2 regions of the Pedobacter sp. Leaf132 genome follow, and region 1 is predicted to be linked to the other one. Evidence: riboswitches for the same ligand, from Rfam matches in the RefSeq annotation. Region 1 holds a riboswitch; the other holds the start of a gene.

The links. Region 1 has a riboswitch for cobalamin ahead of LUA86_RS09120 (putative oxygenase MesX). Riboswitches for the same ligand answer to the same signal wherever they lie in the genome.
Region 2: another riboswitch for cobalamin. It lies ahead of LUA86_RS05635 (TonB-dependent siderophore receptor); the one in region 1 lies ahead of LUA86_RS09120 (putative oxygenase MesX).

What each region holds. Positions count from the first base shown of each region.
Region 1 covers NZ_CAKLBO010000003.1:415,197-424,462, reverse strand. The annotation lists gene LUA86_RS09135 (helix-turn-helix domain-containing protein) at 1-372, shown strand, start outside; gene LUA86_RS09130 (hypothetical protein) at 695-1,069, opposite strand; gene LUA86_RS09125 (hypothetical protein) at 1,187-1,756, opposite strand; gene LUA86_RS09120 (putative oxygenase MesX) at 1,783-2,787, opposite strand; cobalamin riboswitch at 3,104-3,287, opposite strand; gene LUA86_RS09115 (Lrp/AsnC family transcriptional regulator) at 3,450-3,911, shown strand; gene LUA86_RS09110 (transglutaminase-like domain-containing protein) at 4,364-5,071, opposite strand; gene LUA86_RS09105 (hypothetical protein) at 5,068-5,517, opposite strand; gene LUA86_RS09100 (Hsp20/alpha crystallin family protein) at 6,266-6,754, shown strand; gene LUA86_RS09095 (hypothetical protein) at 6,842-7,132, shown strand; gene LUA86_RS09090 (S41 family peptidase) at 7,196-8,407, opposite strand; gene LUA86_RS09085 (PepSY domain-containing protein) at 8,881-9,266, opposite strand, start outside.
Region 2 covers NZ_CAKLBO010000002.1:412,662-421,927, reverse strand. The annotation lists gene LUA86_RS05640 (serine hydrolase) at 1-1,196, opposite strand, end outside; cobalamin riboswitch at 1,329-1,520, shown strand; gene LUA86_RS05635 (TonB-dependent siderophore receptor) at 1,619-3,481, shown strand; gene LUA86_RS05630 (DUF6580 family putative transport protein) at 3,553-4,143, shown strand; gene LUA86_RS05625 (ABC transporter substrate-binding protein) at 4,269-5,201, shown strand; gene LUA86_RS05620 (Sir2 family NAD-dependent protein deacetylase) at 5,201-5,890, shown strand; gene LUA86_RS05615 (diphthine--ammonia ligase) at 5,880-6,611, shown strand; gene LUA86_RS05610 (YMGG-like glycine zipper-containing protein) at 6,730-7,236, shown strand; gene LUA86_RS05605 (OmpA family protein) at 8,185-9,266, opposite strand, start outside.

The DNA.
Region 1 (9,266 bases):
CAGCGGCAGTTTCTAACCCGTCACAAAGCGCATCATCTATTTCTGGAAAAACTGGAAATTCTGTTTAAAAATTATTTTGAAAGCCGCAACCTTAAAGAACAAGGTTTGCCGAATGTTCAGCTTCTATCAGAGCAGTTCAATATGTCTCAATACTACATGCGCAGCCTTTTGAAAAATTTAACCGGACAGACCACCCAGCAATACATTCACGAAAAGCTAATAGAGAAAGCCAAAGAAAAACTCTCAACCACCGAACTTTCAGTGAGCGAAATTGCTTATGCTTTGGGGTTTGAACACTCTCAATCCTTTAGTAAATTATTTAAAGCCAAAACTGATATTTCGCCTTTGGAATTCAGAAAGTCCCTGATCTAAATATAAACAACCAAAGCACTTAAGAACCATCGCCTGCGAACAGCCAGGCGGAATACTAACGGGGTGAGCCAAAAACAAAGCGCCTCTCGTTTAAACATCAATTTGCATTGTCTAAACAGCCAGCCTCGTATTTAATTCATCCACACCCAAATCTCCGTCCAAAAAAAAGAGACAATGAAACAATTGAGTTTGCTAGCTGAACGATTTAAACGGGCACTTTGACCATGCCCGGCCTGGGGAAAAGTAGTCTGGAAAAGTTAGAATGCCAATCATGAATAGGAAATGGCCGAAACCAGCTTTCTTTATATTGCTGATACCTTTTTCAATTTTTTTTTATCATTTTATTAGCACTACAACCAAATTCTTTGCGTATAATTTCTGCTCCCCCGCTTAGGGCGCTTAACTTAGCTCTGGCAAGCTCTCGGGATAAAGGAGCCATACCACAGTTTGTGCTTGGGTAGAGATTTTCAATATCTACAAACTCGAGGGCGTTGCGCAGCGTATTAGCAACCTCTTGAGGGGTTTCGACATTGTTATTCGCCACATCAATTGCACCAACCATCATTTTTTTGCCCCGAACCAGTTCCATTAAATCTAAAGGTACATTCGAATTGTGGCATTCTATGGATACTATGTCAATTTTAGATTTTTGAATTCTCGGAAAGACTTCTTCGTATTGACGCCATTCTGACCCCAATGTTTTTTTCCAGTCATTATTAGCCTATATTCCATAACCATAGCAGATATGTACCGCAGTCTGGCAGTGTAAGCCTTCTATGGCCCTTTCCAGCGCAGCTATTCCCCAATCCTTTACTTAATCGAAAAATACGTTGTATGCAGGCTCATCAAACTGGATGATTTCTACTCCTGCATCCTGCAATTCCTTTGCCTCTTGATTAAGTGCTTTGGCGAATTCCCATGCTAATTTTTCACGACTCTTGTAATGACTATCGAACAAAGTATCGACCATGGTCAAAGGTCCCGGAAGTGCCCATTTAATTGGTTTATTAGTCTGGCTACGTAAAAACTTTGCATCCTCCACAAAAACTGATTTTTTACGGGCAACATTCCCCACAACCCTGGGAACGCTCGCATCATAACGGTCACGGATGCGCACCGTTTTACGGTTCTCAAAATCCACACCGCTAAGATGCTCGATAAAAGTGGTGACAAAATGCTGACGTGTCTGCTCACCATCACATACGATATCCAATCCGCCCAGGTCCTGTTCCTGCAGAGTAATGCGCAGGGCATCCTGTTTCCCTTCAAGCAACTGAAGGTCTTCCAGTTTCCATGGTGACCATAGTTTTTCTGGTGCTGCAAGCCAGGCAGGCTTGGGTAAACTCCCAACAATTGAGGTGGGCAATACTAATTTATTGGTCATACGATAATTTTAATGTGTGCGATCAATTAAAGTGTAAAATTAGCAGACCATTGCTCAAGAACATTCTGATAAGGTTTGATGAAATGCTGTTCCGCATATTTACCCTGTTCAACAGCTAACCGGCTGCGCTCCAGGCGGTCATATTCCACTCGGGTCAGTGAATAATCTTCGTTTTTAAGACTAGGCTTGAAGATTTTGCCGGCAGCCGAATTTGCATTGTAAATTTCTGGTCGGTAAATTTTCTGGAAAGTCTCCATCGTACTGATTGAGCTGATTAGCCCAAAGTCCGTATAATCGCAAAGTAAATCCCCGGAGTGATAAAAAGCCATCGGGGCCACCGCGTTCGGAGGCATGAAATAACGAACTTTTAAACCCATTTTAGAGAAATATTCATCGGTAAGAGAATACTGATCCTGCAGGTATTCAAAACCCAAAACAGCATTATGATATTCCGTGCGGGTGTAGGATTTATTGCCCGATACACTTAAACAAATAATGGGAGAAGTTTTAAAGTGATCTTTATAAGTTTGGGAATTGACAAAACACTTGTAAAGTTTATCGTGTAGGTCTCCAAAATTTTCAGGGACAGTAAAAATAGGTTTATCTTTGTTGTGTTCGGTTAATAAAACACTAAAATCGTAATCGCGCACATAAGAAGAAAAGTTATTGCCAGCAACACCTTCAATTTGCTGACCAGTTTTACGGTCAAAAATATTCGTTTTCAAAACCTCCATCATTGGCAGATCATTTAGGCCCTTTCGATCATCAATGCGCATTGTTATGGTGAGGATTTCGAGTTGTACATGGTAACGATCGCCTTTCGGGTTGTTTACATGGGCCAGGGAATTGAATCGATTGTTAATCATATTCAGAGCATTATGTAAGTTCTGCCATCGGTTTGTTCCTCTGGCCAGGTTTGCAAAGTTGGTTGTAAGACGGGTCTGATCGGAGGGGTAATAGTTTTCGTCTAAACATGTTCGCTTTAGCGAGAAAACAAAATCATTACCCTGGGTATCCTGTAAATTTTCCATTTATTCCTAGTTTTTTGTTTTTATATCATTTGATAGTATCAGTTCCTTTTATCATCCTTACTTAAACCATTGCTTTTCACCGAGGGAAACTCGGAGAGCAAAGCAATAGCGTACGCTGTCCACCTAAGCGCTATGGACAAAGAATTTGGTAGCCTGCTTTTAACCTTTTAACTCATGAATAATCATTAAAATTTCCTGATTATTCAGAGCAAGAAAAGGTATATGGACCAGAAGTACACACGCAGGCTCACGAAAACCTCTGAGGGCTTGCACCTTTAAGCGATGCACTCTAACCAATAACCTGTTTACGCGGACGTATTGTCAGTTAGGCAAAGGCAGGTATTCTGACTTGAAACGGACTTCACCTGCCCTCTCGTCTGCGTAATGAGCATAATCGGTAAAATCCTTTAGCTTTAATTACAGTTGCGAAACAACCCGTGATTTGCACACGACTCGCTATTCATTTACCGCAAAATAAAACCTTTCGCAATCGCCGAAAAAAGCAAAGAACTAATAGTTTAAAACCCTACACAAAGATACATAAACAGTATTTACAGGAAGGAAAAATTATTAGTTTAACAAAAATCACTATAAATTGCCAAATTATTGACTTTTTTCACTTTTTATATGTATTTTTATAAACCTAAAAAGTAATTTATACTATGGAAGCCTTAGATGAGATAGACCTGAAATTATTAAAAGCACTTAGTACTGACTCCAGTCAAACCATTAAAGTACTCGCTGGTATGGTAAATTTGACGGCATCACCAGTTGTGCAACGCATAAAACGCCTGGAAAACAGTGGTTATATCAAGAGATATATCGCGCTGCTTGACCCCGGAATGTTCAACCAGGGTTTTACCGTGTTTTGCAACATCAGACTCAAGCAGCATGACAGAAAAGTGGGCCACAGCTTTGTGGAGGATATTCTCAAGATCGAGGAGGTTGTAGAATGTTATAATATTTCTGGGGATTATGATTTTTTTCTGAAAGTGTTCGCCCGCGACATGAAGCATTACCAGGATTTTGTATTTAATAAGTTAGGATCGGTTGAAAGTATAGGCAGTACACATAGCACATTCGTGATGGCCGAGATCAAGAATAACCACAACATCAGTTTTTAGTATTCTCAGAAGTCAGGAGTGATGGAAACCTGCTTCTCTTCACCAAATCTTTAAGTACATTAATAACTGCTGTGACATGTTGCTGGCGCTTACTCTTTCATCTTAATAAATATTATTCCATATTTAAATACTTATACTAGAATATATCAATATTTAAGTAATCAGAAGGACCGGCTTGATTGACCAGCCCGAAGAACTAAAGAGATATTTTTCAGCATATCGTTTATAGGACTATTGTAGTGTTCTCCTGAAAGAAACCTACAGGCCATAAGCTTCCTTAATCGTTTTTCGACCCCAGCGAGTTCACCCTACATTATTGCCCCCTAATCTTTCAATTAATATAGATTCAAGTTTTTGAACAAAAAAAAAAGGATACGCCAGTCGGTATACAGGCGTTTCAATGCCTTTATTGGCATACCTAAATCTAGTATCTCTAAACTTCTTATCACACATTATTTTGGTGTCGTCCAGAACAGTTCAGGATTATTAGTTTTAAAATGAATAAACTTCACGCCCGTTTTTGGATTGCTTGATTCTCTTTTTTGCGGCCCTTGGACAATACCATCCAATGGCAAAAGCTCTACATAGGACACTTCTTTTCCCCTGGTCCAGGTTTCGGTATCATACTGGCTAATCACGGGCGTTTCAAGTCGGTATAGATTCTTGGCCATGTAGGTCTGCAGGTAATATTCCTTTGATTGTAGCGCAGTACGGTTCCAGTTCGCGTCCGCGTTTAAAACCAGCGGCTGCCCCTTTATCAATCGTTCCCTTACTTCCTTTATACCTAGCAAGGTGCCTTTCTCATCCATAACATACGAATCAAAAGTGGGATCAATCCAGATCCATTTGCTAAGGTCCTTACTGTATACCATATTAATCACATGGCAATCATCAAAGTTCGTTTCCCTTGGCATGCAGGTGATGTATCTGGAAGTGATGCCTAAGGCAAGGTAACACTCGTTGAGTACCGTGGCGAGCATGCGGCAGTTAACTCCACGATTTTGCTCCCTGCATACCTTAACCAGTTCAATTGCATTTTTAAGGGTCGGGTTGTCGCTGCTCCCATCATGCCTAATGAGATTATGCACCCAATGCATCAGATTGAAAATTTTAGAAAGCTCATTTCCTTTACCTGCAACCGAATCCAATTTGAGATTCAATCGATGCGCACCAGGTTAGGGTTATCCATAGATTGATAGGTGAACACCGGGACTTCACGTCTATCAGAAAGATTATATTTTCCAGCTTTTTGAAGTGTATCCAGGTAGGCAACTGGTCTCCTGCTTGGCGCCTCTACATCATATTTCACCTGTGTTCTTGCTGTATCAGTTCTGTTGACCAGTATAATAAAATCATATTCACCAACCTTCGGATCAACATTGAATGATATAGATTCCTGATCGGTGTAGAAAGTTACTTTTTTCGCTGAAGTGGTGTATACATCTAATTTTTCTTTAGGCATGACTGTCCAGGCGTTCTTTGTGATGGGATAGTTATCATCTTTAATATCAACAGCTGTTGAAGTTGCCTTGATAACTTTAAGCTTCTTTTGGGCGAATGAAGTTGTTAGTGTAAAAAAGAGCAAGCATAGAATAACGTGTTTCATTTTCAATTGGTTTAAGGTTCAGGTTTAATGCAAAGACGCTCGAACGCTTTGCAACGTTGCACGAAAACAAAAAAAAATTGCAAGGTTAACGCCCCCTTCCTGGTGTAAAGACCTGCAATCAGTGTATATCGTAAGTAGCTTTTTTAATACTTATCTAACATATAATCCTTGAAAAAAAATGCCATAAGTGAGGTGCTGGAAAAACCAAAACCTTTTGATCCCATCACACCGGAAATGAATTTTGAATGAAATTATTAAATGTGTTGCGATTATAGATCTAAAGGAACAGAGACAACTAGATTAATTTTTCAAGCCGTTGTGCGGGAGTATTTGTTTTGCTATTGAAATTCACCTCGAGGTATAAGAACTGCATCGCAAAAAAACTTATTTACATCCGCCATCCAGTCATTAGGCAACAACGATGTAGCCAGATTTGGCAATTCGACACTTTAAAAGAGTGTTCCTGATCATTCCGTTTAGGTATTGAATGTTGCAAAGGAAGAAAATATGCTGTGATTAGTTCATTTTGGTGGGATTGAGGATTGCGATTTTTGTACTGGCGCAATACATTGGACCCCTTCCAGCTTTCGCTATAGCGTGAAATTTTTTCAGTAGCAACTGAAAATTTTTCAGAAAAAATGAAAATATTTCATGTTAGAATCTGAACGGTGCAGGTTAAGATGCTTTGGCACAACACTTGATTAATTATGAGCATAACCTTCGGTACGAAGGTTTAAAAGAAAATTAATTGATTAATAGTCCATTTATTATTAAACCATTAAAAGGAGAAAAAACTATGACATTGGTTAAATTTAATCCAGAAAAAAAGAACAGTGCATTATTACCAGGATTCAATGACATGTTCGAATCGATTTTAGGAGACACATTTTTCAGTGACCGCCGTATCAGCAACGTTCCCGCAGCCAACATTTCGGAATCGGATGCAGCCTATCATATCGAGCTGGCCGCTCCGGGGCTAAAAAAAGAGGATTTTACGGTATCTGTGGAAAGGAACACGCTGAAGATTTCAAGTGAGCAGAAAAGTGAAAACAATATGGAGGGTAGAAACTATAACCGTAAGGAATTTGGTTATTCTTCCTTTACCAGGTTATTCACCCTTCCTGAGAGCTCAGATGTTGAAAAGATACAGGCTGTCTACACAGATGGCGTCCTGAATCTAAATATCCCAAAAAAAGAAGAGGCAAAGGCCGCTTCCAGACATATCGAGATACAATAACAAAAGGAGTCGCTTGAAGCGGCTCCTTTTGTTATTAGGACTCTTTTACCAGAAGAGGTGTGGTTATAGATAATCATTTCCTCATCGATGTCAGTCTACGGGTGCCCCGATGGTAAAGAAATCACCTATGGCAGGTTTGCATTGGCAATGATAAAAATCTGGCTAGAGATATCTTTTCATAATTTATTGGGCAATTTTGATATGGTACAGCGACCGGCCTATAAATTTGAATTTATAGAAGAGGTTAAGGGTCTACCTATCCCTTGCGTACTGAACCATTGTTCTATGGAGGAATTAAAGGAGAATGTTGCTATAATATCAAGAAAACTTTCTCGCATCGCTCACCTTGAAAATAAAGATATTGAGCCTTTGAAATAGTGGATTGGGATATAGTGTCTGTTGGGAATTTAAGTGACGTTTTGCCGTACTAAAGTGAATAACCTAATAGTTCATATTTCTATTGTTTACATATTTTAGCGTCTGCTCTATCCAATCATCCGAAACGTTACCCAGAAATACATCTGGTTCAATACCTATACTTTCAAATACTAAATCCTTTGCCCTCCCCCTCATGTCAGTCGGGTAAAAGATAAAACGACCACTTGGCAGAGTAACGGTGTTTCCATAATTACTTCCATAAGTTATCGTTCCACGGGTTGTCTCACCAAGTGTCATTAACTTTTTTTTGCTTCTAAGGTCAATAAGGAACTGTTCCGCATTACTGACTGTATTGCTGTTTTGTAATAGAAAGATCGTGCCGCGGTATTTTTTCAATAGCGTCAAAAATTGTTTAGAAGTTCTGTATCCACCACCCAGATTGTTTCTCAAATCGACGACTAGGTATGGAGTCGTAATTTCCGTTCGTATGCTATCATAAAAAGCTTTTGCTATCCTGAAGTTATCATTGCTAGCACTAAAACTACTTAGTCTTAAATAGCTTATTTCTGGCTTAATTTTCCTGTACTCGAATTTCCGCTGTCCTAATAGTAACGGATTTGTAAGCTTATGATTTACTTTATAGAAATTTAAGTTGCCTAACTTGCCATTTTTAATTCTGAAATTCCTGTTTAGGACATATGGAACTGGTAAACCTATGAATAGTATAGCATCATAGCTTCCAAATGCAGTACGATTTATAATCGCTTCTATTATCCCTGTTTTAAAATTCTGGAGATAATAAAAATTAGTTTTAAACTGAAGTAAAGCATGTTTACTTCCATCAATTCTTAGATAGATCCCCTCAATACTATTGTCAGAAATAAGGCTAAATTTAGCCGTAGTCTCGGTTGTATCTAATGCAATTACGCGGGGTTTAAATTCGGTAGTGGGATCGGGTTTTCTCCAAAAACCCAAGTGATTATCATTGATCGGGTGAATCAAAAGCAGCAATTTCTGATAAACTTCGAACTCATCCGAAGAGCTCAAATCTTTCCTAATCTCTTGATAAAGGCTTTGGTAAGATTTTTTACCCTTAAGCTGAGCTTTATATGAAGGAAGGTGCTGAATTTGACGATATAAAAAGTCAAGGTCTGCAATATTTTTACTTTCCTGCCCCAGTAGTTTTGAAGTGGTAAATAGGGCTAATACCAACATGTATAGCATACCTCTCCTAGCTACATGAGCTAGGCGATTATCATTTAAATAAAAAGTCATCCTTTATGAGTTAAGAAGCTAGTAACGAAACTATAAAACAGACTTGTGAAGAGGTAAATTATTATCCCAAATGCCTAAAAATTTATACTAACTCTACACCTCCATATTTCTATAAGTTAAATTTACAAATTGCTATTCTGCTTTAACCTTTCAACGAGCATTATCATTGCTTCGATGGATTTATTAATCAATGATGGAAAGGGGAAAACAAAATTTTATTAAAATCATGGACTAATTTGAGTTGCAGACAAAGAAACTAAAATACTAGGCTTATCATTTAAAATATAAGAAAGCTATTCTAGACAAAATCTTAACTTAGAAAATGTGAAAATTAGCAAAAGTAAAGAGTTAAGCAGTCAAGCCTATTCAACTAAAATCTTCTTTAAGAAAAAAGAAAAAAATTACTATCTTCTGTGAATTACTAGGATTAAACCCCTATCCTTTCGATGACCATTTATCAACTAACCACGACATCATCTATTTATCGCCTTGAATTTTTCATGCTGCTGCATCTTAAATAAAATAACTACCGATAGTATTCCAAGAATCGTGAACAACAAATCTATAAAGAGGATATCGAATTTACCGTCATTGAAAGTCGACCAGAACCAATTGTTACGCACTAGGCCATCTGCAAAAGGCAATGAAAAGCATAGTATTGCCGATAAAATCAGCGTGTGTTGGTTAATTTTGCTAATACTTCTCCAGGCAATAAGATAAATCGATAATACTAGCCAAGAATAGAAATAAAGATGGAAGATATCAGATTGATTGGGTTTATCAATGAACAATAGACTAAGCATGGTAAAAGCGGTAACCGGAAGCATACTCAGGCAAGCAGCAAGAAAAATATTGGCGG
Region 2 (9,266 bases), on a different contig from region 1:
TTGTAATCCATCTTATATTTTGAAAGATTAGGCTTGTTATTCTTCTTTCTGATTAATTCAGCTTCATAAATAGTTCTGCCTAAGTTTTTCATAAAAGGAAAGCATACGGTTTCGTATTCATATTTATTATCATTGTAAATGCCATTTTCATTACTTTGAACAACTGCTGTTAGTAAAAATTCAATGCCATTTTTAAAATCTATGAAATATGAATTATCAATGATAAAACCGTAGCTATCTCCATACTTATTAAAAATTCTTATGTTTTCATCCGGTTGGATTTTTAGCTCACGCCCATAGTAAAGCATTTTAGCATAAGTTGGCCAAAATTCCTTTGCATCATATTTTGGAAAATCACTCTCGTTTGGCATTTTGCTCATGTAAGTATAAATCAATTTATAATCCTCTGCAGTTAAATTATATCGTTCTTTTACTGGAAAAACTTCTGGAAACATTAACTTTTTCATCAGTTGTTGTTGGTCCTCAATTGCAAAAGCATTTTTATTCTCTAAACTAAATGGCTTGTTTATTAATTTATCGGCACTGTCTAAATAACCTTTACCCATCACCGTATTGGTTAAGTTTAAATTATATTCTTTTTCGTCGTACTGTGCCGACTGGCTGTAGATTAATTTATTTCCATTATAAAATTTAACCGGATTGGTGTGCTTAGATGTTTCGCCGGCATCGCCAACGGCCAAACGGTTTAATATTCTGCTATTAGCCAGTCCATTCTTTCTTAGCTTTTTATTTATTTCGGCTCTTCCAATAAATTCGAAAAGCCTATTAAATGCATCGTTATCGCTGGTTAGCAAAATCTTTTTAATGTAATGCTCAATGCTTGGTAAACCATTTTGTGCTGAGGTATCTTTAGTAACTTTGGTTTGTTTTTTAAAAGCACTATCTGTTATCATTACGCTTTTAGCTGTTAAACCGGTAATTTTTAATCTATTTACTTTTTCCAAAGCAAAAATCACGGCTGCTAACTTTACTGTACTTGCAGGATAAAAGTAACGGTGTGCATCAAGGTTATAACTAAAACTTTTAAAGCTGGGTTTGTTGTTGGCGTCCCGATTAATTTGCGTGTATAAAACCTGAATTTGATTTTTATCAGGATGTGTTAAAACACCACTAAAAAGTTCGGGCTTGGTTTTCATTAAGTTTTCGAGATATGTGGTATCTATTTTTTGTGCCATAGCTGAAAAACATGCAAATAGTAGGAGTGAAGTGAAAATTGATTTCATGTTAGGTATTTGAATCTTAAAGTTAACGTTTTGTATTTCAAATGCCATTTTCCATCATCCATTTTACAACCAACATTATTTTATTACTTTTGCAGCGCTTTTGGTTTCCGGCTTTACACCCGGAATTAAAAGGGAATGCAGTGAAATTCTGCAACTGTCCCGCAGCTGTAAGCTCTATAACGGTAATTCAATCTAAAGCCACTGTTTTTAATTAAACGGGAAGGTAGAAATCACCGGGAGTAAGTCAGAAGACCTGCCTTTAGCGATTAATTTCATAGCTTTCGGGGATTGAAGCTAGGATTGAGGTACTTAACGTTACACGTATTTTCATTTCCTTTCCTAATCTGTTGGCTGTGGGCAAAACTCACAATCAAATGAACAAAAAAAGAATTTTAATTGCTGCAGGCCTGGGGTTTGCACAATTAAGCTTTAGCCAATTTGCTAAAGCACAAGACAGTTTAAAACTTGATGATGTTGTTATCAAGGCAACTAAAAACGACCAGAAGCAATCGCAAACTGGTAAAGTTGTAACTATCATTTCTAAAGAAACTTTAGAACGCAGTCACGGTAAATCGTTACCGGAATTAATTAGCGAACAAGCCGGAATTATCGTTGCAGGTTCCAGTAGCAATCCTGGTTTAAATAAATCTGTATTTTTTCGTGGTGCCGGAAGTGCTTACGCAGTTGTATTAATTGATGGTATTGTTCAAAATGACCCATCTGGAAATGGTGGAGCATTTGATTTACGATTAATATCTATCGACCAAATTGACCATATAGAGATTTTACGAGGCGGTCAATCTACAATTTACGGTTCTGATGCGGTTGCTGGTGTAATCAACATCATTACCAAAAAGGGCGGACCAAAAGGAAATACAATTTATGGTGTTGCAACAGCAGGCAGCTACGAAACTTACAAAGGAACTATTGGTTTAAATGGTGCTGTTGAGGGATTTAATTATAACATTAATTACACTCAGCATAAAACAAACGGCATTTCTGAGGCAGCTAATCCAATAGGTAACAATACAGAATTTGATAAAGATGGCTTTAGAACTGGTGCTTTAAATGCAAACTTCGGGATTGAACTGGATAAAAATTTTACTGTAAATCCTTTTGTTAGGTATTATTATGGTAATTATAGTTTTGATGGTGGCTCTTTTGTAGATGCCGGTAATTATTCAATTTTAAAAAATGTTGCCGTTGGTACAAATGCTAAATATGAATTTGGAACAGGTAAAATTAATTTAAACTATAGTTACGAAAGTACATCGAACGATGCGCACAGCAGTTTCCCTAGCTTTACTCAAGGTAAAATTAATATAATTGATTTATTCTACAATCAAAAATTAGGAAGTAAAGTTGATTTATTGGTTGGTTTGGATAACAGAAGTATGAAACTTAAAGCTGGCACAGCAAGTCCGAACACAAATATTTTTGCTGCTTATACATCATTATTTTTGCATGATTTAAGCATATTTAATTTAGAAGTTGGTGGGCGTTATAATAAACACGAGCAATATGGCGAAAACTATACTTACTCTGTAACGCCAACAATTAATATCATAAAAGAAATTAAATTATTTGGTACGGTATCTACAGCCTTTAAAATTCCAACATTAAATATGTTGTTCGGTCAATTTGGTGCTAACTTAAATTTGAAGCCCGAGAAATCTCAAAATTACGAAGCAGGTGTAAATTTCAGCTTTGCTGATGATAAATTTAGCCTGAGAGTTGCAGGTTACAAACGCGATTTATCAGATGCAATTATTTATGCTTATCCGGCAGGATACATTAATCAGGTGAGCCAAAAAACAAAGGGATTTGAAGTTGAACCAGCGGTAAAATTTGGTAGATTTAATGTTAGCGGTTACTACGGTTATGTTGAAGGAAATGAGTTTAATTTTGTTGATAATGCAATTGCTGATTATTTATTCCGCAGACCTAAACATACTTTCGGTATAAATGCAGGCTTACAAGCTACAAGCAATTTATATGTTAGTGCTAACTATCGTTATTTTGGTAAACGTACTGATGGTAACTTTTCTAGCTATACTGTAGATACTTTGCCTGCTTACAAATTACTAAACGCCTATGCAGAATATGCCTTGGCAAACAAGCGTGTTAAGATTTTCTTTGATGCAAAAAACATCCTGAACGAAAAATACAATGAAATTATTGGTTATAACACTATGGGTTTCAATTTTAATACAGGCGTTAGTTTTAATATCCGCTAATAAAAAATTAACTTTGCAAAAAGATCTTAGGTTTAATTCCGATATTTTATATAAAATACTTAATAAATAATATGGCTCATTTAAAATTTAATCCACGTACGGCAATTTTACTGTTAATGATTTTAGCAATAACGGCCTTCCGTTTACTGGTAACTTTTAACTCTGATGAATTAAAATTTGCAAACTTCTCTTCAATAGGCGCTGTAGCATTATTTGGCGGAGCTTATTTTAAAGATAATTTGAAAGCTTTTGCCTTCCCTTTGTTAAGTTTATTTTTAAGCGATTTCGTTTTAGCCACAACCATATTTAGTAAATACAGTAATGGCTTTTTGTATGAGGGCTGGTATTGGGTATATTTAGCTTTTGCCTTGATGGTTTTGGTTGGCAGAATTTTATTAAAAAATATCAATGTAGTAAATTTGCTAACATCAACATTTGTAATTGTTTTAATTCATTGGATTGTTACCGATTTTCCCATTTGGTACAAAAACCCAGCTTATACACAAGATATAGCAGGCTTTTGGCTTTGCTTGGAAAGAGCTATTCCTTTTGAGATAAGATTTTTAGAAGGAACTATTATTTATGGGGCGATTTTATTCGGAGCGTTTGAAATTCTAAAATCAAAATATCCTGTTTTAAAATTGCAAACACAAAAAGCATAATAATTCATTACATGGCTATTGAAAATCCTCTTTTGATTAATTTCTAAAGAGGATTTTTTTCTTTAACATTGAGCAATAATAGCAACTAAATCAGCCTCCGTCATTCATTTAACCTTTTACCATATATGAAAGTTGTCTCTTTCCTTCCCGCTGCAACCAAAATGATTTACGACATGGGGTTGCAGGAATATCTGCATGGCGTTACTTTCGAATGCCCTAAAGAAGCAGCCGATATGCCTAAAATTGTACGCTGTATTTTAGAAGGAAAGAATTATTCGAGCATGGAAATTGATAGGATTTTTTCAGCCTCAAAAGCACAAGGAAAAAGTTTGTATTGGGTAGATGATGAACTTTTGGAGCGCATTTCGCCTGATATTGTTTTCACACAAGATATTTGCGAAGTGTGTAATATTGATACCGTTTGTACTGAAACTGCAGTGATGAAACTAAGCAAGCAACCTAAGCTTGTTCCACTATCTCCAAATAATTTACAGGATGTTTTTGAATGCGCTTTAACAATTGCCAAAGCTATTGGTAAAGAAGAGGTTGCTCTAAAATATTTGGCTGGTTTACAAGTAAAAACCGATTCTATATTAGATAAGTTAAGGGCAAACCGAGCTCCTTTAAAACGTGTAATGTTAATGGAATGGATTGAACCTATTTACAACTGCGGACATTGGATTCCTTTCCAGATTGCTGCTGCAGGTGGTGTAGATATGCTTTCAAACCCTGCCGGAGATTCTATTGTTACCCAATGGGATAAAATTTTAAAATACAATCCTGAGGTTCTGGTAATTGCACCTTGTGGTTTTGATGTTATTCGAAGTGCCGAAGAAATGACTTTACTTACATCTAAACCTGGATGGGATAACCTCGAAGCTGTTAAAAACAACCAAGTATATATTGCTGATTTCGATATGTTTACTCAACCGAGTATTGGTACCTTAGTTGAAGGTATTGAAGCATTATCTTGCATGTTTCATCCCGAAATTTTTTCAGCTGATGATAGAATCGCGAAGAAATTCATCAATTATTCGGAAATAAAAGTTAATTGTTAATGATGAAATTGGTAGTATTAACTGGTGCTGGTATTAGTGCAGAGAGCGGCTTAAAAACCTTTCGCGATTCGGATGGATTATGGGAAGGACATAATGTTTATGATGTTGCTACGCCCGAAGCCTGGGAACGAAATCCTATACTGGTGCAGGATTTTTATAATGAGCGTAGGAGGCAGGTTTTGGCGGCCAAACCCAATTTAGCACATTCTATTTTAGTAGAATTAGAGGAGGAATTTGATGTTGAAATTATCACCCAAAACATAGATGATTTACATGAGCGGGCAGGTTCTACAAAAGTTACGCATCTTCATGGTGTGATAACTAAATCTCAATCTGATGTAAATTCATCACTCACATATCCAATTAATGGTGCGGAAATTAAAATGGGCGAATTATGCGAATTGGGTTCGCAGCTAAGACCGCATGTGGTATGGTTTGGTGAAGCTGTACCAATGATTGAGTATGCTGCCAGACTTTGTCAATCTGCAGATTTTTTTGTAATAATCGGAACATCTCTTGCGGTTTATCCGGCTTCCGGTTTGGTCGATTTTGTACCGAAACACACAACAAAATACATTATCGATCCTCGGACTCCAGATATTAGACATTATAAAAATGTCGTAAATATTGAACAGAATGCGGTAAATGGCGTGCAAATGCTGAAGAAAATCTTGCTAAATGCCATCTAAAAAACAATGTATTTTCAATTGGAGTGGTGGTAAAGATAGTACACTCGCACTGCACTATGCTCTACAAGATGATTCGTTGGAAATAAAATATCTGGTTACAACGGTAACTGAAAAGTTTAATAGAGTTTCCATGCATGGTGTTAGAGCAGCTCTCTTAATAAAACAGGCTCAAAGCGTTGGTATTCCATTGTATCAAATTCAACTGCCAGATATGCCTGATATGGAAACCTATGATAATGTTATGAAAAATCACATGAACCATTTTAAGGCATGTGGAATAACACATTCTATATTTGGTGATATTTTTCTCGAAGATTTAAGAAAATACAGAGAGGAAAAACTGTCTGAAGTTGGCCTAAAAGCAATATTCCCGTTGTGGAAGCGAAATACTACCGATATCGTTAACGATTTTCTAAATTTAGGTTACAAAACAATAATAGTTTGCTGTCAGCAAAATCTAAAATTATACTGTGGCGAAGTTATTACTAAAGATTTAATAAATAATTTGCCACCTGATATTGACCCCTGTGGTGAAAATGGTGAATACCATACATTTGCCTTTGATGGTCCAGTGTTCAATAATAAACTCGATTTCAATATAGGCGAAATGGTTTTTAGAAGCTATTCAAAGCCAAGCGATACTACCCAAGATGATACTTTATCTATCAGTAAATCAGATAGTTTAGGTTTTTGGTACATTGATTTAGAAGAAAAAAATTAAAACATTAAAACTTTTTGGCATCATTTTTTCTTTACTATCTGTAATTAACTAAAAAACACATACAAATGAAATCTTTTGGCTTTAGGTGGCTAAAGGTTTACTTTAAAAAATTTATGTTATGAAAAAGATATTAGTAGTAATCGCATTAAGTAGTTCGGTTTTATTCGCTTGTAACAATAAAGCAAAAGAAGAAGCTGCATTAAAACAAGCAGAAGCTGAAAAAGCAATGGCCGTTAAAGCCGTAAAAGATAGTTTAAGATTGGATAGTTTCAAGAGAGCAGAAACTGCAAAAATTGAAGCAGAAAAAGAAGCTAAACATCAGGCAGAATTAGTAGCTGCAAGAAAAGCAGGACAACGTTCTTCGTATTCTGGTTCTGGTCGTACTTATTCCAGCACTAGCTCAAGCTCTTACGGTGGTACACAACCAACTGCTAAAAAACAAGGTTGGAGCGATGCTGCAAAAGGTTCAGTAATTGGTGGGGCAGCAGGTGCAGTTGGTGGTGCATTAATTGATAAGAAAAAAGGTAGAGGTGCAATTATTGGTGGTTTAGTTGGAGCTGGTGGCGGTTATTTAATTGGTAGAGGTGAAGACAGAAAATCAGGTCGAGTGCAACCTAAAAACTAATATTTTTTTTCACTCTTCGGAGATATGATGAAGTGGCAACCAGTTAATGGTTGCCACTTTTTTTTTGGAGGTATTTAACCATTATCGTTATTTTGAACATGTTTGAGTTTCATTTTGATTGAGGATTTTTTTTTAAACTAATACATAAAAGCTCCGTGCTTCATTGCGAGAGGCGTATGCATTTCGTGATTCTGAACTTTCTCCTGAAACTTTTTCATTGATGATTATATACAAACCGATATGTAAGCTTCCTGCGTCATTGCGAGGCACGAAGCAATCTTATGGCGCATGCCATTTAAACTTGATGTTTAAGATTGCTTCGTGCCTCGCAATGACGTGGTGTGTAAGTGTGTCGTGTTTCTGAACTTGATCCTGAAACTCTTTTATTAAAGATTATATTGAAAACTATGCCTACGGGATCATGCGTCATTGCGAGGTACGAAGCAATCTATTAGCGCTGGCCCCATTCAAACCTTAAGATTGCTTCGTATTTTGCAATAAGTTGGTGTGTAAGCATGAGGTAAGACATAAGCTTCCTGCGTCATTGCGAGGTACGAAGCAATCTCATGGCGCATGCCAGTTGCACCTAATGTTTTAGACTGCTCCGTGCCTCGCAATGACGTGGTGTGTAAGCGTGTTTTGATTCTAAACTTGTTTAAGAATCATTTTCATTGAGGATTATATACAAACCTATATGTAAGCTTCCTGCGTCATTGCGAGGCACGAAGTAATCTCATGGCGCTTGCCATTCAAACCTAATGTTTAAGATTGCTTCGTGCCTCGCAATGAAGTGGTGCATATATGTGAGAATGTCGTGATTCTGAACTTGTATAAGAATCTCTATTATAAAATTTCACAAGCGGAAAATTCTTTTGAAACATCAATAAACGCAAAAAAGCCTCAATGAAATATTTCACCGAGGCTTCAAACTTAATTTTAAACTATTAATTAATATAATGTAAATTCTACGCGACGGTTAGCTTGACGTCCGGATGCACTTTTGTTAGTCGCAATCGGTTGGTCTGGCCCGTAACCTGTAGCTTCGATTCTTGAAGCATTAGCACCTTGAGACACTAAATAAGCTTTTACTGATTCAGCTCTATCTTTAGATAAACGTAAGTTCAATTCTCTGCCACCAGTGTTATCTGTATGTCCAGCTAATTTTAAGCTAAAGTTTTTCTCCATTAACAAAGTAGCAACTCTGTTTAACGTTTCGTAAGATTTAGAACGGATTGTTGATTTACCTAAATCAAATTCTAAGTTAGAGATTGCATCTCTTACCACTTTACGGTCAGCTTCTGTAATTACAGTAGTTTCTTTAATTACTTTAGTTGTTGGAGCAGCTAATGGACAACCTGAACCATCAACAACAGTACCTGAAGCAGTTCCAGGGCATTTGTCGAATTTGTTAGCTACACCATCATTATCATCATCAGCTAAATCTTTAGCATATTGTGCTCTGTCTCTGGCAGCATTTTCTTCAGCTGTAGATAAAGCTCTTCTTAACTCATTACTTTCTTCAGCAGTTTGTTTACGTAAATCTGCAATAGCGCTGTAGTTCTGTAATTGAGAGTTTTCTTTGTTTCCTAATGCAAACTCAAGACCTACGTGAGAGTATGAATATCTGTTCTCTAAGTAAGCACTTTTAACTGTTGGAGAAGATTTGATAAAGTTAATGTCGTAACCTAAATCGATGTTAATTCCTTTTGATACACCAAATTTAAATCCAACACCTGTTGGGATATACCAACCTTCTCTGTCTTGAAAAACTTGAGTAGCACCAACTTGCGAATCTGACGACATGTAACCGGCACCCGCTTTAATGTAAGGGATTAAAACTGCGTTTTCAGTATTTAAACTAAAGTTAGCAATGTTTAATACCGCAGTTAATGAACCAGCCCAATTGATGCTGTTTTTTTGCTCGATTGTACTTGTAGCATTTAAAGTTTTAATCTCACCACGTAAGAAATCTGCTTGTAAGCCTAATGCAGGAAGAATTTGTTTTTTGATAAAAGCTCCGTAACCTACGC